DNA from 2 places in the Neobacillus sp. BP17 genome. Region 1 is predicted to be linked to the other one. Evidence: a T-box and tRNA genes for the amino acid it is inferred to sense, from the RefSeq annotation. Region 1 holds a T-box; the other holds one or more tRNA genes.
What was found. A T-box is a leader RNA that pairs with one kind of tRNA and senses whether it is charged. The one in region 1 lies ahead of tyrS (tyrosine--tRNA ligase), so its partner is inferred to be a tRNA-Tyr.
Positions count from the first base shown of each region.

Region 1 (12,308 bases):
TCCAGGTGTAGAGGCAGCGATTGTTGATAATCAAGGAAACGAACTGCCTCCATACCGGATGGGGAACCTTGCGATTAAAAAGGGCTGGCCTTCCATGATGCATACAATTTGGAATAACCCTGAGAAATATGAATCTTACTTTATGCCAGGTGACTGGTATGTCTCAGGCGATTCAGCTTACATGGACGAGGATGGCTATTTCTGGTTCCAAGGCCGTGTAGATGATGTCATTATGACTTCAGGTGAGCGTGTTGGACCGTTTGAAGTAGAAAGCAAGCTTGTCGAGCATCCTGCCGTTGCAGAAGCTGGCGTCATCGGTAAACCAGACCCAGTTCGCGGGGAAATCATTAAGGCGTTTATAGCACTACGGGACGGTTACTCAGCTACAGACGAACTAAAAGAAGATATCCGTCAGTTTGTCAAAAAAGGACTAGCCGCTCACGCTGCTCCACGTGAAATTGACTTCCGTGATAAACTGCCAAAAACAAGAAGCGGTAAGATCATGAGACGGGTTCTAAAGGCGTGGGAACTAAACCTTCCAACTGGTGATCTTTCTACGATGGAAGATTAAAAACCAGCCGAACAATAGGAAAATAATAAAACGCACCGACACATTGCTGTCGGTGCGTTTTAATTATTTACGGCGTTGGTGGATTAGTCGGTTGATTCGGTTGATTCGGCTGAGTTGGAACGTTTGGGTCATTCGGTACAACGGGGATCGTTGGTTCCGTTGGTTCCGTTGGTATAATCACTCCTGCATCGACTAAATTCGATGGAGCAGACTCCCTGCCGGCAATATCAACTGCTGTTACATAGAAAGATCCGGTCCCCACTTTAAATGACCGCTTAGAACCATTGACTACACTTCCTACTTTTTTAGCACTTGCCCCACCTTGATAGATGCGGTAACCAACAACATCCTTATCCCCTGAGGCTGACCATGATAAGGTATTTCCTTTTGCGTTTACGCTAACACTAGCAGGAGTTTTTCCGTTATCGTACATTCTTGCGGTTGAAACAAGAATTTTTCCCCAACGATCCTTCTGTGGAATCAGTTGACTATAATTGTGGAAGTTACTTCCAACAATCCGCTTAATAAAATCAGGATTTAATATGAGACCAAATTGGGAAAACTCTTTTGGTGTAGAGTCTAAGGCTAAATATTTTTTGTTACCTACAGTGACATAGTTTGCTTCAATTAAGCTATCGTCGACTTTTGTAGGTACATTATTGACATTAAAGTAATCACTTTCGATTAAACCTGCTTTTGAACAAGCTTTAGATGGAAGCATTCCTGAAACAGCACAATAGGAGCGTTTCACGATTCCTTTTGGCATTTTAAATGACTTGTCTGGATCAATTAAATCTGGCCTAATTTTATAGGCAGCGTTCATTAACTTTGCCCATAAGTTATTGGTCCGTGCACTATAAGACATTCCAGATGTCTGAAGCGATTTTGGTGTATCATATCCTCTCCAAAGACCAAAGGTGACATTAGGGTTTGAAGCAACAAACCAGGAGTCAATATATTGATTTCCTGTTCCTGTTTTCCCTGCCCAGTCGCTGCTAAAGTTTAACTGGCTTCTAACACCTGCTGCCGTCCCCATTTTAACAACGTCTCGCATCATATCGAGGGTTAAATAAGCTGTTTGAGGTTTAAAGACTTTAACGGGTGTTACCTGATGCTGATAGATAACCTTGCCATTTTTATCAACAATTTTATCAATCATATAAGCATCAATAAATTTACCATTGTTAGCGAAGGTGCTGAATGCATTGGTATTTTCTTCAATTGTTACCCCATTTGTCATCGAGCCAATCGAGGTAGCTAGATTTGTATAATCGTCTTTTCGTAAAGAGGTAAATCCCATTTTTTCAAGATACTTGGCAGGACGCTGCTCGACTATACTCTTGTATAGTTTAACAGCAGGAACGTTATAAGATTTCGCCAGAGCATATCGTGCTGAAACCAATCCGCTATAGCGATAGTCATAGTTTTGCGGCCATGGATCACTTCTGCCGGGCGCTAAAGCTAATGCTACGTTTGGCAGCGGTGTGCCTGGAGCTGCTTTTCCTAACTCAATCGCAGGTGCATACACTAGAAGCGGTTTCATTGTGGAGCCGTTTTGTCGAATGGCATTGGTTGCGTGATTAAGCTGTTGATCATCATAATTCCTTCCAGCCACAAAACTGATAATTTTTCCAGTTTTGTTTTCAATCAGCTCTGCTCCCACCTCAGCAGGTTCCATAACAGTTTTGACCTCTCCAGTTTCTGGATCCTTTTTTTCTTGAGGTTTATCAGGTCCGTAATATTGATAATTATCTTTTACCTTCTGCATAGCATCATAGATTTTTTTGTCAATCGTCGAATGAATCTTGTATCCATTTTGACGCAAAGCATTTCTAGCTAAAATTTGATATTTATAAGCGAGATTATCATCGTTCTTTAACTCTTTTTCTGAAATCCCATCATTTTTCGCTAAGACGGTAGTTAAAACTTCAGTGGAACGCTTTTCAATTTCGACTGTTAGCCAAGGATATTTTTCGAGTGGATTTGCGACAGGTTTGATAAAATCCTTCTTAATATCATAGGCAGAGGCCTCTGTATACTGCTTTTGGGTGATATAGCCACCATCAAACATTCTTTTTAGGACCGTTTGCATCCTTGTAAGACCTGGTTCAAGATATTTTGGTTCTTTTATCGTCCCTTCTCTTGTGAAAGGCGTATATCCGAATGGGCTTTGAGGCAATCCTGCAATGAAGGCTGCTTGTGGTAGTGTTAAATCACTTGCCTTTTTACCAAAGATTCCTTTTGCCGCTGCTTGGACACCAGCAATATTTCGTCCTGACGAGTTTCTTCCTAACGTAGACACGTTTAGATAAGCTTCCAAAATTTCCTTTTTATCAAAAAATTTCTCTAAACGAAGGGCAAGTAATATTTCACTCGCTTTTCTTTGAAATGAAACTTCATTGGTTAAAATTTGATTTTTAATTAATTGCTGTGTTAAGGTACTACCGCCGGATTGTACCGCGGAGTTTGTCACTTCTTGGAAGACTGCCCGAAATACGGCTTTTGGTACGACACCTTTATGTTTGTAGAAGTATTCGTCTTCAGTCGCAACAACTGCGTTCACCAAATAATCGGATACATCTTCTAGCTTTACTTCTTCTCGTTCTAAATCTGTACGGAGTTTTCCAAGATATTTATTATCAGCAAAATATAACTCAGATGTTTCCGTGTAGTTATAAATGTCCTTTTTCATGCTGTCATAGGATCGGACAGGTTCATCTTTAACAAGTGAGGCAAAATAACCAGCACCGACACCTGTTGCAAATGATCCACCCAGAATTACTACTGTTAGTACAAGGAGAAACAGATTCCAAACGACTTGATATGTGATTCTTGCACTTTTAACCGTTTTTCTATGGGTAAATATGTTCAGTACGGATTTTGATTTTTCGAGCCATGCTTGTAATTTTTCAACCATCTATAGTATCACCTCATCTAAAATCACATACATTATAGCATATCAAAGGTATAAAAACTGACAAAGTTCTACATTATCTGAAATTTCCAGTTGTGTTTGACAAGTAACTATAATTATGGTAAAAAAAGCTATACATTAATTTAATAAAAAGCTATGAAGGGAACCAACTGTAGTTCTTCTATCCCTGTTTGTAGAGAGTCAGCGGTGGTGCAAGCTGATACATATAGAAGAATGAATTACGTCCTTGAGCTTTCTCTGTGAAGATTGATTGACAGTAGTGGAGAACGGTCTAAACCGTTAATTTTATGAGTTGGAGGAATGTTCCTATTCCTCAAGCTGGGTGGTACCGCGTAAATTTACGTCCCTGCATTTTGCAGGGGCGTTTTTATTTTTTTACATTATTGGAGGGAATATTTATGGATTTATTACAAGATTTGACTTGGAGAGGGATTATTTACCAGCAAACGGATGAAGAGGGGTTAAAGGATACCTTAAGTAAGGAGCCAATTTCTTTGTATTGCGGTGTCGACCCAACCGCAGATAGTATGCACATCGGCCATTTACTGCCGTTTTTAACATTAAGAAGATTTCAACAGCATGGACACCGTCCGATTGTCTTAGTTGGCGGAGCAACAGGATTAATTGGTGACCCAAGTGGAAAAAGCGAAGAACGAAAGCTGCAAACTCTTGAAACAGTTCAAGATAACGTAGCGGGAATTAAGAAGCAGCTTGAATCTATTTTCGAATTTGCAGGCGAAAATGGGGCTATTATGGTTAATAACTATGATTGGGCAGGCTCTATGGATGTCGTTACATTCTTGCGTGATATTGGTAAACATATCGGCGTGAATTATATGCTTGCAAAAGACACTATTGCCAATCGCCTTGAGACAGGAATTTCATTCACTGAATTCACATACACCATTTTACAAGCGATGGATTTCCTTCATTTGTATGAGAACCATAACTGTAAATTGCAAATCGGAGGAAGTGACCAGTGGGGGAATATCACTACAGGGTTGGAATTAATCCGTAAAGTTCAACCAGAAGGCTCTAAGGCATATGGGTTAACGATTCCGCTTGTGACAAAGGCAGACGGTACTAAGTTTGGGAAAACGGAAAGCGGTGCGATTTGGTTAGATCCTGAAAAAACAACGCCTTACGAGTTCTACCAGTTCTGGATTAATACCGCAGATGCCGATGTTGTTAAATACTTAAAGATTTTCACATTCCTTTCGCACGAGGAAATTGAACAATTAGAGAAGGCTGTTCAAGAAGAGCCTCATCTTCGTAAGGCCCAAAAGGTATTAGCAGAAGAAATGACTCGTTTGATCCATGGAGAAGATTCCTTACAGCAGGCAATCAAAATTTCTCAGGCATTATTTAGTGGGGATGTAAGCAGTCTTTCAGCGATGGAAATTGCGCAGGGTTTTAAAGATGTACCAGCATATACTTCACAAAATGAGGAGAATTTGGTCGACCTTTTAGTTGCGGCGAAAATTTCTCCATCCAAGCGTCAAGCACGGGAAGACATTTCAAATGGTGCCGTCACAGTTAATGGCGAAAAAATCACAGATACCGCTTATGTATTAGCAGAAACAGATCGGATTGAAGGACAATTTACAATTGTTAGAAGAGGTAAGAAGAAGTACACATTAATCAAATACTAATAGGAAAAGGGCTTTGGGTTCAAAGCCCTTTTTTTGGCTGAAATGAATCCTTGTAACAACGTGTTAAATTAGTGTATTTATATCGGAAATCAATCCAATGGGTCAACCGACGATAGACAAAGCCCCGTTACCAACATCTATAAAAACCAAAAAGGCACAACTAGCTATTCATCACTAGTTGTGCCTTGTCTTTTCCCATATGACAGCTTAGGCAGCCTGTTCTTCGATGTGTTCTTTAACTTCATGACCTTCCCATTTAGTGATAACAATAGCAGCTAGTGAGTTACCAACAATGTTTACACATGTACGGGCCATGTCCAGCAGCCTGTCTACGCCTAAAATAAACGCCAAGCCCTCGACTGGAATACCGACACTTCCTAAGGTTGAAAGCAGGACGACAATTGAAACACCAGGGACACCTGCAATTCCTTTTGAGGTAATCATTAAAATAAGGACTAATGTAATCTGTTGTCCAATGCTCATATGAATGCCATACATTTGAGCGATGAACAGTGCTGCAATCGCTTGGTACAAGGTTGAACCATCGAGATTAAAGGAATAGCCAGTCGGAATCACGAATGAAGTAATCCCTTTCGGACAGCCGATTCGCTCCATTTTTTCCATAATTTTCGGAAGGACGGTTTCCGAACTTGCTGTGGAATACCCTAAAATTAATTCGTCTTTCAAGTAAGCTAATAGTTTAAAAATATTATAGCCGGCTATTTTCGCAACGATGCCAAGAATGACAATAATAAAGAATATCATTGCGCCATAAACGGTCAAAACCAATTTTCCAAGCGGTATTAATGATTCCAACCCAAATTTTGAAACCGTAACCCCAATTAAGGCAAACACCCCAAATGGAGCAATCTTCATAATTTGATTGGTTACATAGAACATCGCATCAGCTGTACCCCTAAAAAACGTGATAATCGGCTTGCCTCTTTCACCGATTGCTGCAACGCCAAGTCCAAACATTACGGAGAAGAAAATAATGGCCAACATGTCCCCGTTTGCGAACGCCTGCACCACATTAGTCGGTACGATATTCACAATTGTATCAATATGAGAGTGTGCCTCCGTTGCTTTTTCAGTCGTTACATAGGAGCTGATGTCCGATTTAACGAGTTGTGAACGGTCCACGCCTGTACCTGGATGGAAAACATTGGCGATTAATAATCCAACAATGATTGCGAGTGTTGTAATAATTTCAAAATAAAGGAGCGTTTTTCCGCCGAGCTTCCCTAACGATTTCATATCACCCGTACCTGCCACACCGACAACAAGGCATGAAATAACAATCGGCACGACAATCATTTTAATTAATCGTAAAAAGATGTTTCCAATCGGCTGTAAAAATTCCTCAATATGTGGATTTCCGTAAAAAATGGCACCAACAATAATCCCAAGAATTAAACCAATAAAAATTTGCCATGCTAAACTAATTTTTTTCACTCGCTTCTCTCCCATCGTTAAGTTTTTTGATAGTATTATAGTAGAATATATTCTGTAAACGTTTCCAACATTTACATCATACCTGTAGTACTACGATAAACTACAAAAAACTACAAAGTGGATAAAAATATTTTTACAATTTATAATATTTTTTTTACGATAGAAAGGGAGTAATTGTATTCGCGATAAATTATTAGCGTATTTATTTATGATTATTGCTGTGCCCATTACTGGAGAATTGAAGTTTTACCCCTTAAGCGGAGCTGCTTTAAGATTCAGTATGAGTACAACTGTATTCTTTTTCATTTTATTATGGTCACGAAAAATCCATCCTGTTTTAGCTGGCTTTTTAACGGGAAGTGCAGTTGTTTGCTTTCGGATTATTCTGGACAAGGTACAGGTTGGCTCATTCGAATTCCCAATCCATTTTCCCGTGTTTTTTTATTACATGATTTTTGGCATGTTTTTTCATATTTTCAAGGTAAAGAAATTGTATCATCAGCCGCTTCTCATTGGTCTGCTTGGCATGGTGCTCGAAATCATGGGGAATGTTACCGAAATGACCATTCGTCATTTTACAACCGATATGAAAATGACAACCTCGAGTTTCTTGATTATTATAGGGGTAGCAATTATCCGCAGCTTCTTTGTCCTTGGTTTTTTCAATACCATCTTAGTGCGGGAAACTAGGTTGGCTGAAGAGCAGCAAAAAAAGAGGACCGAAGAGGTTTTACTATTAGTCTCAAATTTGTATGTAGAAATGTTTCAATTGGAAAAATCAGCGAGAGATGCGGAGAAGTTAACTAGCGACTGCTATGCAATATATCGTGATTTAAAAGCTCTAAACAATCAGAATCAAGCACAAGCGATGCTGAAAATCGCCGGGGAATTACACGAGATTAAAAAAGATAATCAACGTATATATGCTGGTTTGTCCAAATTAATGACCAAAGAAAAATTGGATGATTTTATGAACATTCAGGAAATCATTTCTGTTGCAACTATCTCGAATAAAAATTATAGTGAGTTGCTTCGGAAAACGATTGATTTCCAAGTAGGAATTTCCGGTGAACATCCGGAGTACCGCACTTTTATCCTCCTTTCCCTAATCAATAATCTTGTCGCCAATGCTGTGGAAGCCATCGATCAGGAGGGGCAGATTGTGGTAACGGCTGAAAAGGTTCAAGACCTAGTCAAAATAACTATAAAGGATAATGGAAACGGGATATCAAATAAAAACAAAGTGTATATTTTTGAACCAGGCTTTACGACGAAATTTGACCAGGCCGGAATCGCTTCTAATGGAATAGGTTTATCCTACACAAAAAATGTCATTGAAGATCTTGATGGTAAAATTAACCTGATAGAGTCCTCAAAAGAAAATGGAACCACCTTTGAAGTTCAGCTTCCGGTTGTGAATTTAACGAAAAAGGGGTGATATACAGTGAAATTTTTTATTGTCGATGATACCCCAACTATCAGAGGGATGTTATCCAATATTATTGAAGAAGAGGGATTGGGTACGGTTGTGGGGGAGGCAGCTGACGGGTCTGAAGTAGATGCACATACCCTCGATATACAGGAAGTTGATATATTAATGATTGACCTTCTCATGCCCATTAGGGACGGGATTGAGACAGTCAGAGAAATTGCTCCCTCCTTTCGGGGAAAAATCATCATGATCTCCCAAGTCGAAACGAAGGATATGATTAGTGAAGCGTATTCCCTAGGTGTCGTGCATTATATCACCAAGCCGATAAACCGACTTGAGGTGGTAAGTGTCATTAAGAAAGTGAGTGACTATCTTTTACTGGAAAAATCACTTCATAACATTCAAAAGTCATTAAGCTTTTTAACTACGCATAATACAAAAAAACGGCAGATTGAGAACGACCTCCCAAGTAAACAACCCATGTTTCCGTCCTCTGCCAAAAGCATCTTGCTTGAACTTGGAATTGTTGGCAAAAACGGTGAAAAGGATTTGTTGAATCTTCTAGAAATTTTACATCAATGGGACATGGAGGGGAATCGGGAGCTCCCGCCTATGAAGGATCTTTATGAGCGAGCGGCCAAAAAGCGGCTTGGTTCTTCCGTCTCTCCGGAGGAAATTAGAAAAGAAGCCAAGGCTGTGGAACAACGGATCCGCCGAATCCTCCAACAGGTGCTCGAGCATCTTGCTTCACTGGGATTAACCGATTATGCCAACCCAACATTTGAGTACTACTCATCCAAATTGTTTGACTACACCCAAGTAAGAATGAAGATGCTCGAACTGGAGGGAAAAAACCATACCACAACTACCCGAATCGACATCAAAAAATTCCTCTATGCTTTGCAAATGGAGACAAACGGCAGACTATTCCCTAGGTAGTTTACTCTCGTTCAAACAAGTATCCTCTTGGGGAAAACAAAAAAGGGCCAGGACAGCCCTTTTAAATATGTTAATTCCTAGTAAAATAGAATGATATAATCGTTATATTATAAAAAATAAATAAGTTATCATGACTAGAATGGAGTATGAAAGTAGATGTTTAAAAAAGGATTTGCAATCTTAGTTGCAATGTTAAACACGAGGTCAATGGAAGAGTGCTGAAAACATGAATATCTCAGCTTACACCTACGGTTTCGTTATTAACTACAATACACAACGAACTCCGGATAAAGGCAGTGCTATCTTCTTCCACATTGGAAGTGGCTACACGCTCGGATGTACCTCAACTTCTCAAAAGAATGTTGTAAACATCTTGAAATGGTTGAAGCCTAAAAAGAATCCAGTTATCATTCAAACTCCGATTAAGGAGCTAAACAAATACTAATTCTCCACGGAGAAAAAAACAGAATATTTTTCTGTTTTTTTTTTGTCTCTTGTTTATGTACCTTATCATATATAGAACATAGATATCACCGTCATGCTATTACCGGAGTGAAAAAAAAGCCCTAGAAACGTTGATATAACGCGGTTTCTAGGGCTTTTGTGATTGCTTTTTAATAAGCAATTCAATTAACGTGAGTAGAATTCAACGATAAGAGCTTCGTTAATTTCAGCAGGTAATTCAGAACGCTCAGGCAAGCGAGTGAAAGTACCTTCTAATTTGTCAGCATCAAAAGTTAAGAAGTCAGGAACGAAGTTGTTTACTTCGATTGCTTCTTTGATCACATCAAGGTTACGTGATTTTTCACGAACACTGATTGTTTGACCAGGAGTTACGCGGAATGATGGGATATCAACTCGTGAACCATTAACTAAGATGTGGCCGTGGTTAACTAATTGACGTGCTCCACGACGAGTACGTGCTAAACCTAAACGGTATACAACGTTGTCAAGACGTGATTCAAGAAGAACCATGAAGTTTTCACCGTGGATACCAGCTAATTTGCCAGCTTTATCAAAAAGATTACGGAATTGACGCTCAGTTACGCCATACATATGACGAAGCTTTTGCTTCTCTTGTAATTGTAATCCGTATTCAGAAAGCTTTTTGCGTTGGTTTGGACCATGTTGTCCAGGAGCGTAAGGACGCTTTTCTAATTCTTTACCTGTGCCGCTTAGAGAGATTCCAAGACGACGGGAAATTTTCCAGCTAGAGCCAGTATAACGAGCCATGAATGACTCCTCCTTCGTGTTTTTATTTTGGTAAAATAAAAACCGTTATGAGACTCTTTGACAGCCATTTTATTTTCATGCACCTTCGCCCTTGCAGCTAAGGGTTACGAGATACACCATCATTTAAATATGAGGAATAAAATGAAACTATTCAAAGTGAACACAATAGGCTGCAATATTTTACACAAAAAGTATTATATAATTTTTATTCCTCCAAAGTCAAGAATATTTTTAAAGAAGTAAGTACAAACGAATTTTGTAAGAAACATTATTTTAATAAAAGTTAATAATTTATACAAATTAATATCGCCAAAATGTCTGAACATTAACTATAATTAAGAGACTATGTATATATCTGGAATTAGATCGGGTGAAACCTAAATGGATATTCTCGAGTGTGATTTACAGTGGCAAATAAAAAGATACAAACAATTAATAGAGATTACAGAAACACTACATTCATCTTTAGATGTAGAGAACCTTTTAGGTGAATTATGTGTTATTTTGAAAGAATTATATCCTGACTCCTCCTTTTCCTTATTACTTTCACAGGATACATATAGTCATAATGAACTTCCGATTATTGAACTTGAATATGATAGTGAAAATATTGCAGCTATTAAAGCATATGGATCAGGAGAACTTCAATTTGAGTATTCTGCAACTGGTGACCATGCGATTATTTATGCCCCCCTCAAAGGAAAACAAGTAACCTATGGTGTCTTACAGGTAGTGTCAGCAACCACGGATGAATTCGATGAGTTTGAGGTGGAATTTATTTGTTTACTTGCGAGTGCTGCTGGTTGTTCCTTGGAAAATGCCTATCTTTATCAACAATCAAGGCAGGAAATTGCCAATTTACAATTCATCAACGAAACTTCGCATTGCTTAAATTCTAACTTGCGATTAGTTGATACAATGACATATATGTCAGAAAAAATCATTTCATCCATTGATGCACAAGAAGTTGGATTTTTCTTATTCACAAACGAACATGCTAAGGTGAAAATACTCCCAGGTTCAACTCCTTACTTTTACACACCACAAGCCAAATTTTATATTGATTATTTAAAGGGAAAAATTGAAAGAGAAAAAAATCCTTTATTTATTGGAGATTTCAACCTCCAAAACATAAAAAATACACCAAGATTTCATTCGATTCTTGCAGTGCCAATGATTCATAGCGAAAAATTAAAAGGTTTTTCCATTGTAATGCATCAAAAGCCCTATTTCTTTTCTTTTGATACATTTAAACTCCTTCAGTCTCTTATTCATCATTCATCGCTTGCACTAACCAATTCCATGCTCAGAGAAGAGTTGGAGCATATGATTATTACCGATCATCTAACAAAGCTCTATTCACGTAAATTTTTAGATGAGAGGATTCAGGGGTCAATGAAAGAGTCCGGAGAAGGTACTTTTATCCTGCTCGATATTGACAATTTTAAAGAAATAAATGATACATATGGCCATCAGGTGGGAGATCAAGTTCTAGTACAGGTTGCAAAATTGATAAAAAACAATATTCGTGGAGAAGATATCGGTGCCCGCTGGGGTGGGGAAGAGTTGGCTCTTTATCTTCCGGAAGTTCCATTAGACAAAGGGGCGGCTGTAGCTGAAAGATTAGTAAAAAAAATTGCTGAATCCTCTGTGCCGCATATTACGGTGTCTTGTGGTGTTTCTTATTGGAATAAGGAGCAGGTTGATGCCTACAGTTACCTATTTAAAAGGGCAGATGAAGCCCTTTATATTGCAAAGGGGACAGGAAAGAACAAGGTTGTCATTCAAAAGCAAAGTATTAGAGTTTGTTAGGAGAGGGCACTCATATGAAGAGTGCCCTAACGATATTTATCAAACTGACATATTATAAATTAACAAAATGCAAACGTTTTCAAACAGGAGGAATTAAAAATGGAGAAAAAGAAATCGCGGTTTGAAACGGAAGTTATTCATTCAGGCTACAAGGCGGATGAACATCAAGACAGTTTAGTTCCCCCTTTATATCAAACATCCACCTTCATTTTTGCCAACGCCGAACAAGGGGAAAGAAGGTTTGCCGGTCAGGAAGAGGGATTTATTTATTCACGCTTG
Region 1 is NZ_CM184198.1:4,520,228-4,532,535, reverse strand. It holds gene acsA (acetate--CoA ligase) at 1-571, shown strand, start outside; gene AC4QJR_RS22155 (transglycosylase domain-containing protein) at 639-3,488, opposite strand; T-box leader at 3,633-3,857, shown strand; gene tyrS (tyrosine--tRNA ligase) at 3,905-5,158, shown strand; gene AC4QJR_RS22145 (cation:dicarboxylate symporter family transporter) at 5,366-6,613, opposite strand; gene AC4QJR_RS22140 (sensor histidine kinase) at 6,822-8,051, shown strand; gene AC4QJR_RS22135 (response regulator) at 8,058-8,984, shown strand; partial or broken gene AC4QJR_RS22130 (SH3 domain-containing protein) at 9,184-9,429, shown strand; gene rpsD (30S ribosomal protein S4) at 9,615-10,217, opposite strand; gene AC4QJR_RS22120 (sensor domain-containing diguanylate cyclase) at 10,599-12,029, shown strand; gene megL (methionine gamma-lyase) at 12,129-12,308, shown strand, end outside.

Region 2 (12,308 bases), 1.4 Mb from region 1:
TTCGAAGCAACGCGAAGAACCTTACCAGGTCTTGACATCCTCTGACACTCCTAGAGATAGGATTTTCCCCTTCGGGGGACAGAGTGACAGGTGGTGCATGGTTGTCGTCAGCTCGTGTCGTGAGATGTTGGGTTAAGTCCCGCAACGAGCGCAACCCTTGATCTTAGTTGCCAGCATTTAGTTGGGCACTCTAAGGTGACTGCCGGTGACAAACCGGAGGAAGGTGGGGATGACGTCAAATCATCATGCCCCTTATGACCTGGGCTACACACGTGCTACAATGGATGGTACAAAGGGCTGCAAGACCGCGAGGTTTAGCCAATCCCATAAAACCATTCTCAGTTCGGATTGCAGGCTGCAACTCGCCTGCATGAAGCCGGAATCGCTAGTAATCGCGGATCAGCATGCCGCGGTGAATACGTTCCCGGGCCTTGTACACACCGCCCGTCACACCACGAGAGTTTGTAACACCCGAAGTCGGTGGGGTAACCGTAAGGAGCCAGCCGCCTAAGGTGGGACAGATGATTGGGGTGAAGTCGTAACAAGGTAGCCGTATCGGAAGGTGCGGCTGGATCACCTCCTTTCTAAGGATAAAGCTGGACTTGTGAGCCAGACAAAACAGTTTGTGCATTGATTCTTGTTTGTTTAGTTTTGAGAGTGCAATTCTCTCAAACTAATTCGTTCTTTGAAAACTAGATAATCGTAATGAAGAAGCAAAGTAAACATCGAGTAATCGCCATTTTAGTTTTCTCTCTTAATTAAGTTAAGAGAATAACCTTTTAGGTTAAGTTAGAAAGGGCGCACGGTGAATGCCTTGGCACTAGGAGCCGATGAAGGACGGGACTAACACCGATATGCTTCGGGGAGCTGTAAGTAAGCTTTGATCCGGAGATTTCCGAATGGGGGAACCCACTGTTCGTAATGGAACAGTATCTTTACCTGAATACATAGGGTATGGAAGGCATACCCGGGGAACTGAAACATCTAAGTACCCGGAGGAAGAGAAAGCAAACGCGATTCCCTGAGTAGCGGCGAGCGAAACGGGACATAGCCCAAACCAAGAGGCTTGCCTCTTGGGGTTGTAGGACACTCAACATGGAGTTACAAAGGAACGGGGTAGATGAAGCGACCTGGAAAGGTCCGTCAGAGAAGGTAAAAACCCTGTAGTCGAAACTTCGTTCCCTCCTGAGTGGATCCTGAGTACGGCCGGACACGTGAAATCCGGTCGGAAGCAGGGAGGACCATCTCCCAAGGCTAAATACTCCCTAGTGACCGATAGTGAACCAGTACCGTGAGGGAAAGGTGAAAAGCACCCCGGAAGGGGAGTGAAATAGTTCCTGAAACCGTGTGCCTACAAGTAGTCAGAGCCCGTTCATGGGTGATGGCGTGCCTTTTGTAGAATGAACCGGCGAGTTACGATCCCATGCAAGGTTAAGTTGAAGAGACGGAGCCGCAGCGAAAGCGAGTCTGAATAGGGCGAATTGAGTATGTGGTCGTAGACCCGAAACCAGGTGATCTACCCATGTCCAGGGTGAAGTCCAGGTAACACTGGATGGAGGCCCGAACCCACGCACGTTGAAAAGTGCGGGGATGAGGTGTGGGTAGCGGAGAAATTCCAATCGAACTTGGAGATAGCTGGTTCTCTCCGAAATAGCTTTAGGGCTAGCCTCACGTAGTAAGAGTCTTGGAGGTAGAGCACTGTTTGGACTAGGGGCCCTCATCGGGTTACCGAATTCAGACAAACTCCGAATGCCAAAGACTTATCCGTGGGAGTCAGACTGCGAGTGATAAGATCCGTAGTCAAAAGGGAAACAGCCCAGACCACCAGCTAAGGTCCCAAAGTATACGTTAAGTGGAAAAGGATGTGGAGTTGCTTAGACAACCAGGATGTTGGCTTAGAAGCAGCCACCATTTAAAGAGTGCGTAATAGCTCACTGGTCGAGTGACTCTGCGCCGAAAATGTACCGGGGCTAAACGTATCACCGAAGCTGTGGATTGACATCTACGATGTCAGTGGTAGGAGAGCGTTCTAAGGGCGTTGAAGCTAGACCGTAAGGACTGGTGGAGCGCTTAGAAGTGAGAATGCCGGTATGAGTAGCGAAAGATGAGTGAGAATCTCATCCACCGAATGCCTAAGGTTTCCTGAGGAAGGCTCGTCCGCTCAGGGTTAGTCGGGACCTAAGCCGAGGCCGAAAGGCGTAGGCGATGGATAACAGGTTGATATTCCTGTACCACCTCTTTATCGTTTGAGCAATGGGGGGACGCAGGAGGATAGGGTAAGCGCGCTGTTGGATATGCGCGTCTAAGCAGTTAGGCTGAGAGGTAGGCAAATCCGCCTCTCACATAAGGCTGAGCTGTGACAGCGAGGGAAATTTAGTACCGAAGTTCCTGATTCCACACTGCCAAGAAAAGCCTCTAGCGAGATAAAAGGTGCCCGTACCGCAAACCGACACAGGTAGGCGAGGAGAGAATCCTAAGGTGAGCGAGAGAACTCTCGTTAAGGAACTCGGCAAAATGACCCCGTAACTTCGGGAGAAGGGGTGCTTTTTGAGGTGAATAGCCTCGAAGAGCCGCAGTGAATAGGCCCAGGCGACTGTTTAGCAAAAACACAGGTCTCTGCGAAGCCGCAAGGCGAAGTATAGGGGCTGACGCCTGCCCGGTGCTGGAAGGTTAAGAGGAGGGGTTAGCGCAAGCGAAGCTCTGAATCGAAGCCCCAGTAAACGGCGGCCGTAACTATAACGGTCCTAAGGTAGCGAAATTCCTTGTCGGGTAAGTTCCGACCCGCACGAAAGGCGTAACGATCTGGGCACTGTCTCAACGAGAGACTCGGTGAAATTATAGTACCTGTGAAGATGCAGGTTACCCGCGACAGGACGGAAAGACCCCGTGGAGCTTTACTGTAGCCTGATATTGAATTTTGGTACAGCTTGTACAGGATAGGTAGGAGCCTGAGAAGCCGGAGCGCTAGCTTCGGTGGAGGCGTCGGTGGGATACTACCCTGGCTGTATTGAAATTCTAACCCGCACCCCTGATCGGGGTGGGAGACAGTGTCAGGTGGGCAGTTTGACTGGGGCGGTCGCCTCCTAAAAAGTAACGGAGGCGCCCAAAGGTTCCCTCAGAATGGTTGGAAATCATTCGCAGAGTGTAAAGGCACAAGGGAGCTTGACTGCGAGACCTACAAGTCGAGCAGGGACGAAAGTCGGGCTTAGTGATCCGGTGGTTCCGCATGGAAGGGCCATCGCTCAACGGATAAAAGCTACCCCGGGGATAACAGGCTTATCTCCCCCAAGAGTCCACATCGACGGGGAGGTTTGGCACCTCGATGTCGGCTCATCGCATCCTGGGGCTGTAGTCGGTCCCAAGGGTTGGGCTGTTCGCCCATTAAAGCGGTACGCGAGCTGGGTTCAGAACGTCGTGAGACAGTTCGGTCCCTATCCGTCGTGGGCGCAGGAAATTTGAGAGGAGCTGTCCTTAGTACGAGAGGACCGGGATGGACGCACCGCTGGTGTACCAGTTGTTCTGCCAAGAGCATCGCTGGGTAGCTATGTGCGGACGGGATAAGTGCTGAAAGCATCTAAGCATGAAGCCCCCCTCAAGATGAGATTTCCCATAGCGCAAGCTAGTAAGAACCCTGAAAGATGATCAGGTTGATAGGTCAGAGGTGGAAGCGTGGTAACATGTGGAGCTGACTGATACTAATCGTTCGAGGACTTAACCATATTTTAAGGTGAACTCAAGTTTACAAACTTCTTCTGTATTATCTAGTTTTGAGGGAATGAAAAAAATTAATTTTCCTCTTGAAAAAAATAAAAAAGACATTATAATAAAATAGTGTCGAATATATGGTCTGGCAATTATGGCGAGAAGGTCACACCCGTTCCCATACCGAACACGGAAGTTAAGCTTCTCAGCGCCGATGGTAGTTGGGACACGCGTCCCTGTGAGAGTAGGACATTGCCAGGCTGTAATATTATTGTTCCGCAGTAGCTCAGTGGTAGAGCTATCGGCTGTTAACCGATCGGTCGTAGGTTCGAGTCCTACCTGCGGAGCCATTTTTATGTAAACTAAGTTTAGCTGTGCTTCCATAGCTCAGTAGGTAGAGCACTTCCATGGTAAGGAAGAGGTCAGCGGTTCGAGCCCGCTTGGAAGCTTACCTATTTTAATAATAGTATGGCCCCTTGGTCAAGCGGTTAAGACACCTCCCTTTCACGGAGGTAACACGGGTTCGAGTCCCGTAGGGGTCACCATAACTTTTTCACGCTAGTGAAAATAACTTTCATTTATTTGGAGGATTAGCTCAGCTGGGAGAGCATCTGCCTTACAAGCAGAGGGTCGGCGGTTCGATCCCGTCATCCTCCACCATAATTTTATTATGTAAACCTATGCCGGGGTAGCTCAATTGGTAGAGCAACTGACTTGTAATCAGTAGGTTGGGGGTTCAAGTCCTCTCGCCGGCACCATTTTTTTAAATTTAATATGGAGGGGTAGCGAAGTGGCTAAACGCGGCGGACTGTAAATCCGCTCCCTCCGGGTTCGGCGGTTCGAATCCGTCCCCCTCCACCATTATATTTTTAAAAAAGTTGGTCATACTAGATATTATCACATCATTATTGGGCTATAGCCAAGCGGTAAGGCATCGCACTTTGACTGCGACATGCGTTGGTTCAAATCCAGCTAGCCCAGCCAGAGAGCCATTAGCTCAGTTGGTAGAGCATCTGACTTTTAATCAGAGGGTCGAAGGTTCGAGTCCTTCATGGCTCATATAGGAAAAGCAAAAAACTTTGGATAAAATTCCAAAGTTTTTTTTGCTTTTCTTACGTATATTCATACATTATTTTGTCGAGTTGAGTCATCGGTATGAAAGCGGTTAAAATAGAATTATATTGGGGTAGGAGGAATTATTATGAACAAGCTTTCGATTATTGGAATGCCGATGGATTTAGGACAAATGAGACGTGGGGTGGACATGGGGCCAAGTGCGATCCGTTATGCGGGGGTAGTTGAACGCCTAAAGCCACTATTTGATGAAATACATGATTTAGGGGATATTCCAATTGGAAGACCTGAAGTAGTAGTTGATAAAGAATCCAATTTACGAAATTTAGATTTAGTTGCGGAAAAAAGTGCTTTACTTGCTGAAAAAGTAGATACTGCTGTGGAGTCTGGTGCATTTCCACTCGTTCTTGGCGGTGATCATAGTATCGCAATTGGTACTTTAGCAGGTGTATCTAAACATTATAAAAACCTTGGAGTAATTTGGTATGATGCCCATGGTGATTTAAATACAGCTGAAACAAGTCCCACAGGTAATATCCACGGAATGCCTCTAGCCGTCAGTATCGGGTTAGGTCACAGCAAGTTAACCGATATAGGCGGATATGGTCCAAAAGTAAAACCAGAGAATGTAGTCATTATTGGTGCAAGGGCGCTGGATGATGGAGAAAAAGAATTAATTAAAGAAATAGGTATCAAGGTTTATACTATGCATGAAATAGACCGAATGGGGATGGCTGCAGTAATGGAGGAAACAATTGCCTACCTTAAGGATAAAACAGATGGTGTTCATTTATCACTTGATCTCGATGGTTTAGATCCAAATGATGCGCCAGGAGTTGGTACACCAGTTATTGGTGGAATCAGTTACCGTGAAAGTCATCTTGCCATGGAGATGTTAGAAGAGGCAAAAATTATTACCTCCGCAGAATTTGTTGAAGTAAACCCTATTTTAGATGAAAAAAATAAAACAGCTAAAGTTGCTGTTGAGTTGATGGGTTCATTATTCGGGGAAAAATTATTATAAATAAAAACAGCTTAGTCGAGTTAACAAACAAAAGTAAAATAAGCGGAGTTTTTCCGGTTAAAAGCAGAATGGAGCTCATTTCGTGGTAAATAAGCGGAGTTTTTCCGGTTAAGCAAAGAAAAATTCCCCACTTTTGCATTTTTTGAGTAAATAGACGGAATTTCTCCGGCTATTTACTCATTTTTTTATACTCATTTCAAATTAGGCGGAATTTTTCCGTCTATTTCTCACCTCGCCCGCTTTACCTAATCCCCCCAACCGAAAAGTGCACCCCGTCATCTAATAAGAAAGCACCCAAAATCAGACAGCTGCACATCATCTGTGCTGCTGTTTTTTTATTTTTAGCTTATTATTAAACCTTTTAGGATATTTTTGTTAATATTAAAGGTGTTGTAAATTTTTTCGTTTTTAAACGAAACTTTTCTGTTATCGATACGTATTATCGGTTAGCAGCAATGGAGCTGAGGTAACTTAATGGATGCAATAGTAAAAAAGAGAATAAAGCAAGTAATCAAGGGAGACCAGGATGCCTTTGGTGAAATTGTTGAATTATATAAAAACAGTATTTATCAACTTTGTTTTCGCATGCTTGGTAATCGCCATGAAGCAGAGGATATTGCACAGGAAGCTTTTATCCGTGCCTTTGTTAATATCAAATCCTTTAATCAAGATTTGAAATTTTCAACCTGGCTGTTCCGGATTGCTACCAATCTGTGTATTGACCGAATGCGTAAAAAGAAACCCGATCATTATCTAGATGCTGAAGTTGCAGGGACAGACGGCTTAACCATGTACTCACAGATCCCTTCCAACACACCGCTGCCTGAGACGGAGTTAGAAAGTTTAGAACTGCAAGAAACCGTCCAAAATGAGATCTTAAAACTGCCTGACAAATATCGGTCAGCCATTGTTTTGAAATATATGGAAGAGCTCTCCTTAAATGAAATTAGTGAAATTCTTGAATTACCCCTGGGGACGGTTAAAACAAGAATTCACCGGGGACGAGAAGCACTTAGACAACAATTAAGATATGTATGATGAGAGGTGAAACTGTCAATGTGTCCAGAGCAAATCATCGAGCTAATGCATGAATACTTAGATGAGGAAATTACACCCGAACATGAACGAACCCTAAGAGAACACCTCCAAAGTTGTAAAGATTGTGAAGCAGTATTTAATGAATTAAAAAAGACGATTGCTTTTGTAAAAAGCGTCTCATATATGCAAGCGCCTGATAATTTTACCGCTAATGTATTGGCACGTTTACCAAAAGAGAAGAGAAAGATTGGAATGCAGCGCTGGATAAAAAACCATCCCATGCTTGCAGCTGCCTCATTATTTCTCGTATTAATGATGGGCAGTCTCTTTTCGACATGGAATGAAGATCGCGAATTTTCGGTTACAAAGCAAAAAAATTTAGTGGTTCAAAATAATACGGTCATCGTTCCTAAAGGTGAAACAGTCAAAGGCGATGTCATCGTCCGGAATGGCAAATTGAAAATTGAAGGCGAAGTCCAAGGGGATGTAACCGTCATAAATGGTGAAAAGTATTTGGCTTCGGCAGGACATGTAACGGGGCAAATTGATGAAGTTAATGAAGTGTTTGATTGGATTTGGTACCATATTAAAAAGACTACACATGATGTTGTTCAAATTTTTGAGAACCAACCAGAAACTAAATAAAAAACAAATCACTCTGTCTGAGTGATTTGTTTTTTTAGGAAGATACATATAATAGGTACAAGTGGTATTTATGATATAATAAATAGATTGTATTTTATATGTGATAAAGAAAATTACGGAGGAAGAACAATGCCGTTTGCTGATTTCGAAATATGGAAGTATTTAGCTAGTATTGTTGATATTGTCCTCGTATGGTATGTCATTTACAAGTTGATCAATGTGATTAGAGGAACGAAGGCCGTCCAATTACTAAAGGGCATTCTCGTTATTCTTTTAGGCAGAGTTGTCAGCGAGTTTCTAGGCTTCCAAACGTTAAGCTGGATGATGGAACAGGCGATAACATACGGGTTTCTTGCGATTATTATCATTTTTCAACCTGAACTCAGGAGAGCCCTTGAGCAATTAGGCAGGGGGAAGTTCTTCTCGAGAAGCAGTACTTTGGATGATGAAGGTCCGGAAAAGGCAGTTGAAGCGATTGTCAAGGCAACCGATTATATGGCAAAGCGCCGTATTGGAGCGTTAATCTCTATTGAAAGAGAAACAGGAATGGGCGATTACATAGAAACTGGTATCCAGTTAAATTCAAATATTTCCTCAGAATTGCTCATTAATATCTTTATCCCGAATACACCGCTTCATGATGGTGCGGTTATTATTCAGAAAAATAATGTCGCTGCAGCCGCCTGCTATCTTCCTTTATCCGAAAGCCCATTTATATCGAAGGAGCTTGGGACGAGGCACCGTGCAGCATTAGGTATCAGCGAAGTCACAGATAGTTTAACTGTCGTTGTATCGGAAGAGACCGGTAATATTTCGCTTACAAAGAATGGGGAACTTCACCGTTCAATCAATCTTGATGAATTAAAGGAATTACTTACGAGTGAATTGCTAATTAACATCAAACCGAAACAAGCTTCTTCAGCTCGTTGGAACTGGAGGGGAAAAAATAATGGATAAATGGATGGATAATCCCTGGTTTATAAAAATCCTAGCTTTGCTATTAGCTGTTCTTCTCTATTCCTCTGTCCCACATACAGGGAAAAAGATAACAGACGTCAATGTTCCAGGAGAACAATCCACGGCCACGATCACTAATATTCCTGTTAATGTTTATTATGATACTGAAAATTTAGTCGTGTCTGGGATTCCAAGCAATGTTGAAATCACCTTAAAGGGTCCACTGACGCACATCCAGACGGCAAAGGCCTTAAAAAACTTTGAAGTGTATGTAGATTTAACAAAGGCCAAAGTTGGAAAACAGAAGGTGAAAGTAAAGGTTAGAAATCTATCAGATAAATTGACGGCAACGGTGAAACCAAGTAGTGTGACTGTTTCTGTCCAAGAGAAGATTACCAAGGAATTTAAGGTAGAGGCAGAATTTAATAAGAATCAAATTGATGAGGGGTATTCAGCAGGTATCCCTGTGGTTGAACCTAATAAGGTAAAGATTACAGGCGCAAAAAATATCGTTGATCGGATTAGCTATGTTAAGGCAACTCTAGAAACAAGAAATAAACTAAAAGATACGATTACTGATGAAGCTGACATCCAGGTACTTGATAAAGATCTAAATAAGTTAAATGTTCAAGTGGAACCTAATACGGTTAAAATTACAATTCCAGTGAAAAGCAACACAAAGACTGTGCCAATCAATATTGTTAGAAATGGAACCGCCCCAGAGGGAGTGACAATTGAGTCGATTGAAATCGATAAAAAAGAAGCAACCGTCTACGGGAGTGAAAGTGTTCTAAATAATACTGAAAGAGTCCGCGTGGAAGTAGATCTTAGCAAAATTACCGATAATACCACATTGACATTGCCTGTCATCATTTCAAATGGAATTACCAAGGTGACACCGCAATTGGTAAAAGCAACGGTTGTAGTCAAAAAGGAAGAAGAAAAAACCCTTTCGGATGTACCTGTAACCATTAAAGGATTATCCGATGAATATGAGGCTACCATTAATGATCCTGAAAATCAGTTGATTGATATACTAGTTAACGGCCCCGCTTCAAAAGTTACTCGCGTTAAGGCTGAAGACTTTAATGTCTTTATCGATGTGTCTAACCTTGAAGAAGGGGATCATGAAGTAGACATTCATGTTGACGGTCCTTCTGCAGTAGAATGGAAACCAGCTAAATCATCAGCGAAAATTACGATCCATAAAATTAATGCATAAAATCCAGCAATACACATGTTGAAGGAGAGATTTTTAAAATGGGAAAATATTTCGGTACCGATGGGGTACGTGGAGTAGCAAATAGTGAATTAACACCGGAACTTGCTTTTAAATTAGGACGATTTGGCGGATATGTTTTAACAAAGGACAAGGATCGTCCTAAAGTCCTCATCGGACGTGATACTCGTATATCTGGGCATATGTTAGAAGGAGCACTGGTAGCGGGGTTACTATCTATTGGAGCGGAAGTTATGCGTTTGGGGGTTATTTCTACTCCAGGTGTTTCATATTTAACAAAAGCCTTAGGTGCACAAGCAGGTGTTATGATTTCTGCTTCCCATAATCCAGTCGCCGATAATGGAATTAAATTTTTTGGTCCGGATGGCTTTAAACTTTCTGATGAGCAGGAGTTAGAAATTGAAAAACTTATTGATATGCCAGAGGATCAGCTGCCTCGACCAGTCGGTTCAGAACTTGGGCAAGTCATGGATTATTTCGAAGGCGGTCAAAAATACCTGCAATACTTGAAAAATAGTGTCGATGAAGATTTTTCTGGGATCCATATTGCTTTAGATTGTGCGCATGGGGCGACATCTTCGTTAGCCGCACATTTATTTGCTGATTTGGATGCAGATCTCTCCACCATGGGAGCTTCTCCGAATGGGTTAAATATCAATGCGGGTGTCGGTTCCACACACCCTGAAGCATTAGCCGCTTTAGTGAAAGAAAAAGGTGCAGATGTGGGTCTTTCTTTTGACGGTGATGGTGACCGTTTAATTGCCATTGATGAAAATGGATCAATCGTGGATGGCGACCAAATCATGTATATTTGTGGTAAATATCTAAAAGAACAAGGTCGACTAAAACATGGAACCATTGTTTCAACTGTTATGAGCAATCTCGGCTTCTATAAAGCACTAGAAGCTCATGGAATCCATAGTGTACCGACAGCTGTGGGTGACCGTTATGTTGTCGAAGAAATGAAGAAAAATGGATTTAATCTTGGCGGAGAACAATCCGGCCATATTATCTTCCTAGATTATAACACCACTGGGGATGGCTTATTATCTGGATTGCAGTTAGTTAACATTATGAAGGTTACGGGGAAGAAGTTATCTGAACTGGCTGGTGAAATGAAGAAATTCCCTCAGAAGCTTGTCAATGTGAGAGTAACCGACAAACACCATGTAACCGATAATGCACAAGTAAAAGCGGTTATTGAGCAGGTTGAAGCTGAAATGGCCGGAGACGGTAGAATTCTCGTGCGGCCATCTGGAACAGAACCACTTGTCCGTGTTATGGCAGAAGCACCAACAGAGGAATTATGTGAATCCTATGTAAACCGAATTGTAGCAGTAGTCAAGGAAGAAATGGAATTAAAAGAAGAATAGAACCCATATAATATGCATAAGGGAACGGTCTCCTTCCTTTATGCATATTTTATTATGTATGAATGATGACGAATTCCTGTTTTTGGTTGACGGGGACACGTAATCATAGTAGTATTAATTTGCTTTGTTTCTTAAAGCAAAATACTGCATAATTTCAACGAAAGGTGGGGAGTGAGAATATAAGAGTTACTATTAAAAAAAAAGCGCCTGGACTAACCTAATGTGGTGGGTTAGTTGACGAGGAGGAGGAGTATCGAATGTTCGGCGGATACCTCCCGGTTGAAGACGCACAACCGAAAAATTTCTTCTTTAAAACACAGAGGCAACTTTGTGCACAAAGAGAAGAAAATGCGCATACTAACAGTAATGCTAAAAGGGTATAGACAGATACCTTAAAAACAGAGATAAGGGGGCAAGCATTAGCCTCCAAAGCATTCTTGCCCCCTATATCAGGGAGGAACTAGAAAATGTGTGGAATCGTAGGATATATCGGAAATAATGATACAAAAGAAATTTTATTAAAAGGCTTAGAAAAGCTTGAGTATAGAGGTTATGATTCAGCAGGCATAGCAGTTATGAACAAAAATGGAGTTCATGTTTTTAAGGAAAAAGGTCGTATAGCTGATTTACGTCAAATCGTTGATGAAAATATTGCGGCAAATGTGGGAATTGGTCATACCCGTTGGGCAACACATGGTGTGCCGAGTAAGGTAAATTCTCATCCACATCAAAGTGCTTCAGGTCGGTTTACCTTAGTTCATAACGGGGTAATTGAGAACTATGACCTTTTAAAGCGTGAATATTTAGCAGATGTCTCGTTCACGAGCGAAACAGATACAGAAGTTATTGTTCAGCTGATTGAATTATTTGTCAGCCAAGGGTCAGAGGTTTTAGAGTCATTCCGTAAAACCCTAGAGCTGTTACACGGTTCATATGCGCTTGCGTTATTAGATGCAGAAGACGCCGAAACCATTTATGTGGCAAAAAACAAAAGTCCCCTTCTTGTCGGATTAGGAAAAGACTTTAATGTGATTGCCAGCGACGCAATGGCAATGATTCAAGTTACGAATCAATACCTGGAATTAATGGACAAAGAAGTTGTCCTTGTTTCGAAGGATGAAGTGACCATTCAAAATCTTAACGGTGAAATTATCAGCCGAAAGCCATATACAGCGGAACTGGATGCAAGTGACATCGAAAAGGGTACGTACCCGCACTATATGTTAAAAGAGATTGATGAGCAGCCGCTTGTGAT
Region 2 is NZ_CM184198.1:168,203-180,510, forward strand. It holds rRNA gene AC4QJR_RS00925 (16S ribosomal RNA) at 1-584, shown strand, start outside; rRNA gene AC4QJR_RS00930 (23S ribosomal RNA) at 783-3,719, shown strand; rRNA gene rrf (5S ribosomal RNA) at 3,847-3,963, shown strand; tRNA gene AC4QJR_RS00940 (tRNA-Asn) at 3,978-4,052, shown strand; tRNA gene AC4QJR_RS00945 (tRNA-Thr) at 4,079-4,151, shown strand; tRNA gene AC4QJR_RS00950 (tRNA-Glu) at 4,173-4,247, shown strand; tRNA gene AC4QJR_RS00955 (tRNA-Val) at 4,287-4,362, shown strand; tRNA gene AC4QJR_RS00960 (tRNA-Thr) at 4,385-4,460, shown strand; tRNA gene AC4QJR_RS00965 (tRNA-Tyr) at 4,479-4,563, shown strand; tRNA gene AC4QJR_RS00970 (tRNA-Gln) at 4,612-4,686, shown strand; tRNA gene AC4QJR_RS00975 (tRNA-Lys) at 4,689-4,761, shown strand; gene rocF (arginase) at 4,904-5,800, shown strand; gene sigW (RNA polymerase sigma factor SigW) at 6,275-6,838, shown strand; gene AC4QJR_RS00990 (anti-sigma factor family protein) at 6,857-7,483, shown strand; gene cdaA (diadenylate cyclase CdaA) at 7,613-8,440, shown strand; gene AC4QJR_RS01000 (CdaR family protein) at 8,433-9,662, shown strand; gene glmM (phosphoglucosamine mutase) at 9,701-11,053, shown strand; gene glmS (glutamine--fructose-6-phosphate transaminase (isomerizing)) at 11,521-12,308, shown strand, end outside.
Region 2: it encodes a tRNA-Tyr, which carries the amino acid that the T-box ahead of tyrS (tyrosine--tRNA ligase) is inferred to sense. The anticodon was not compared.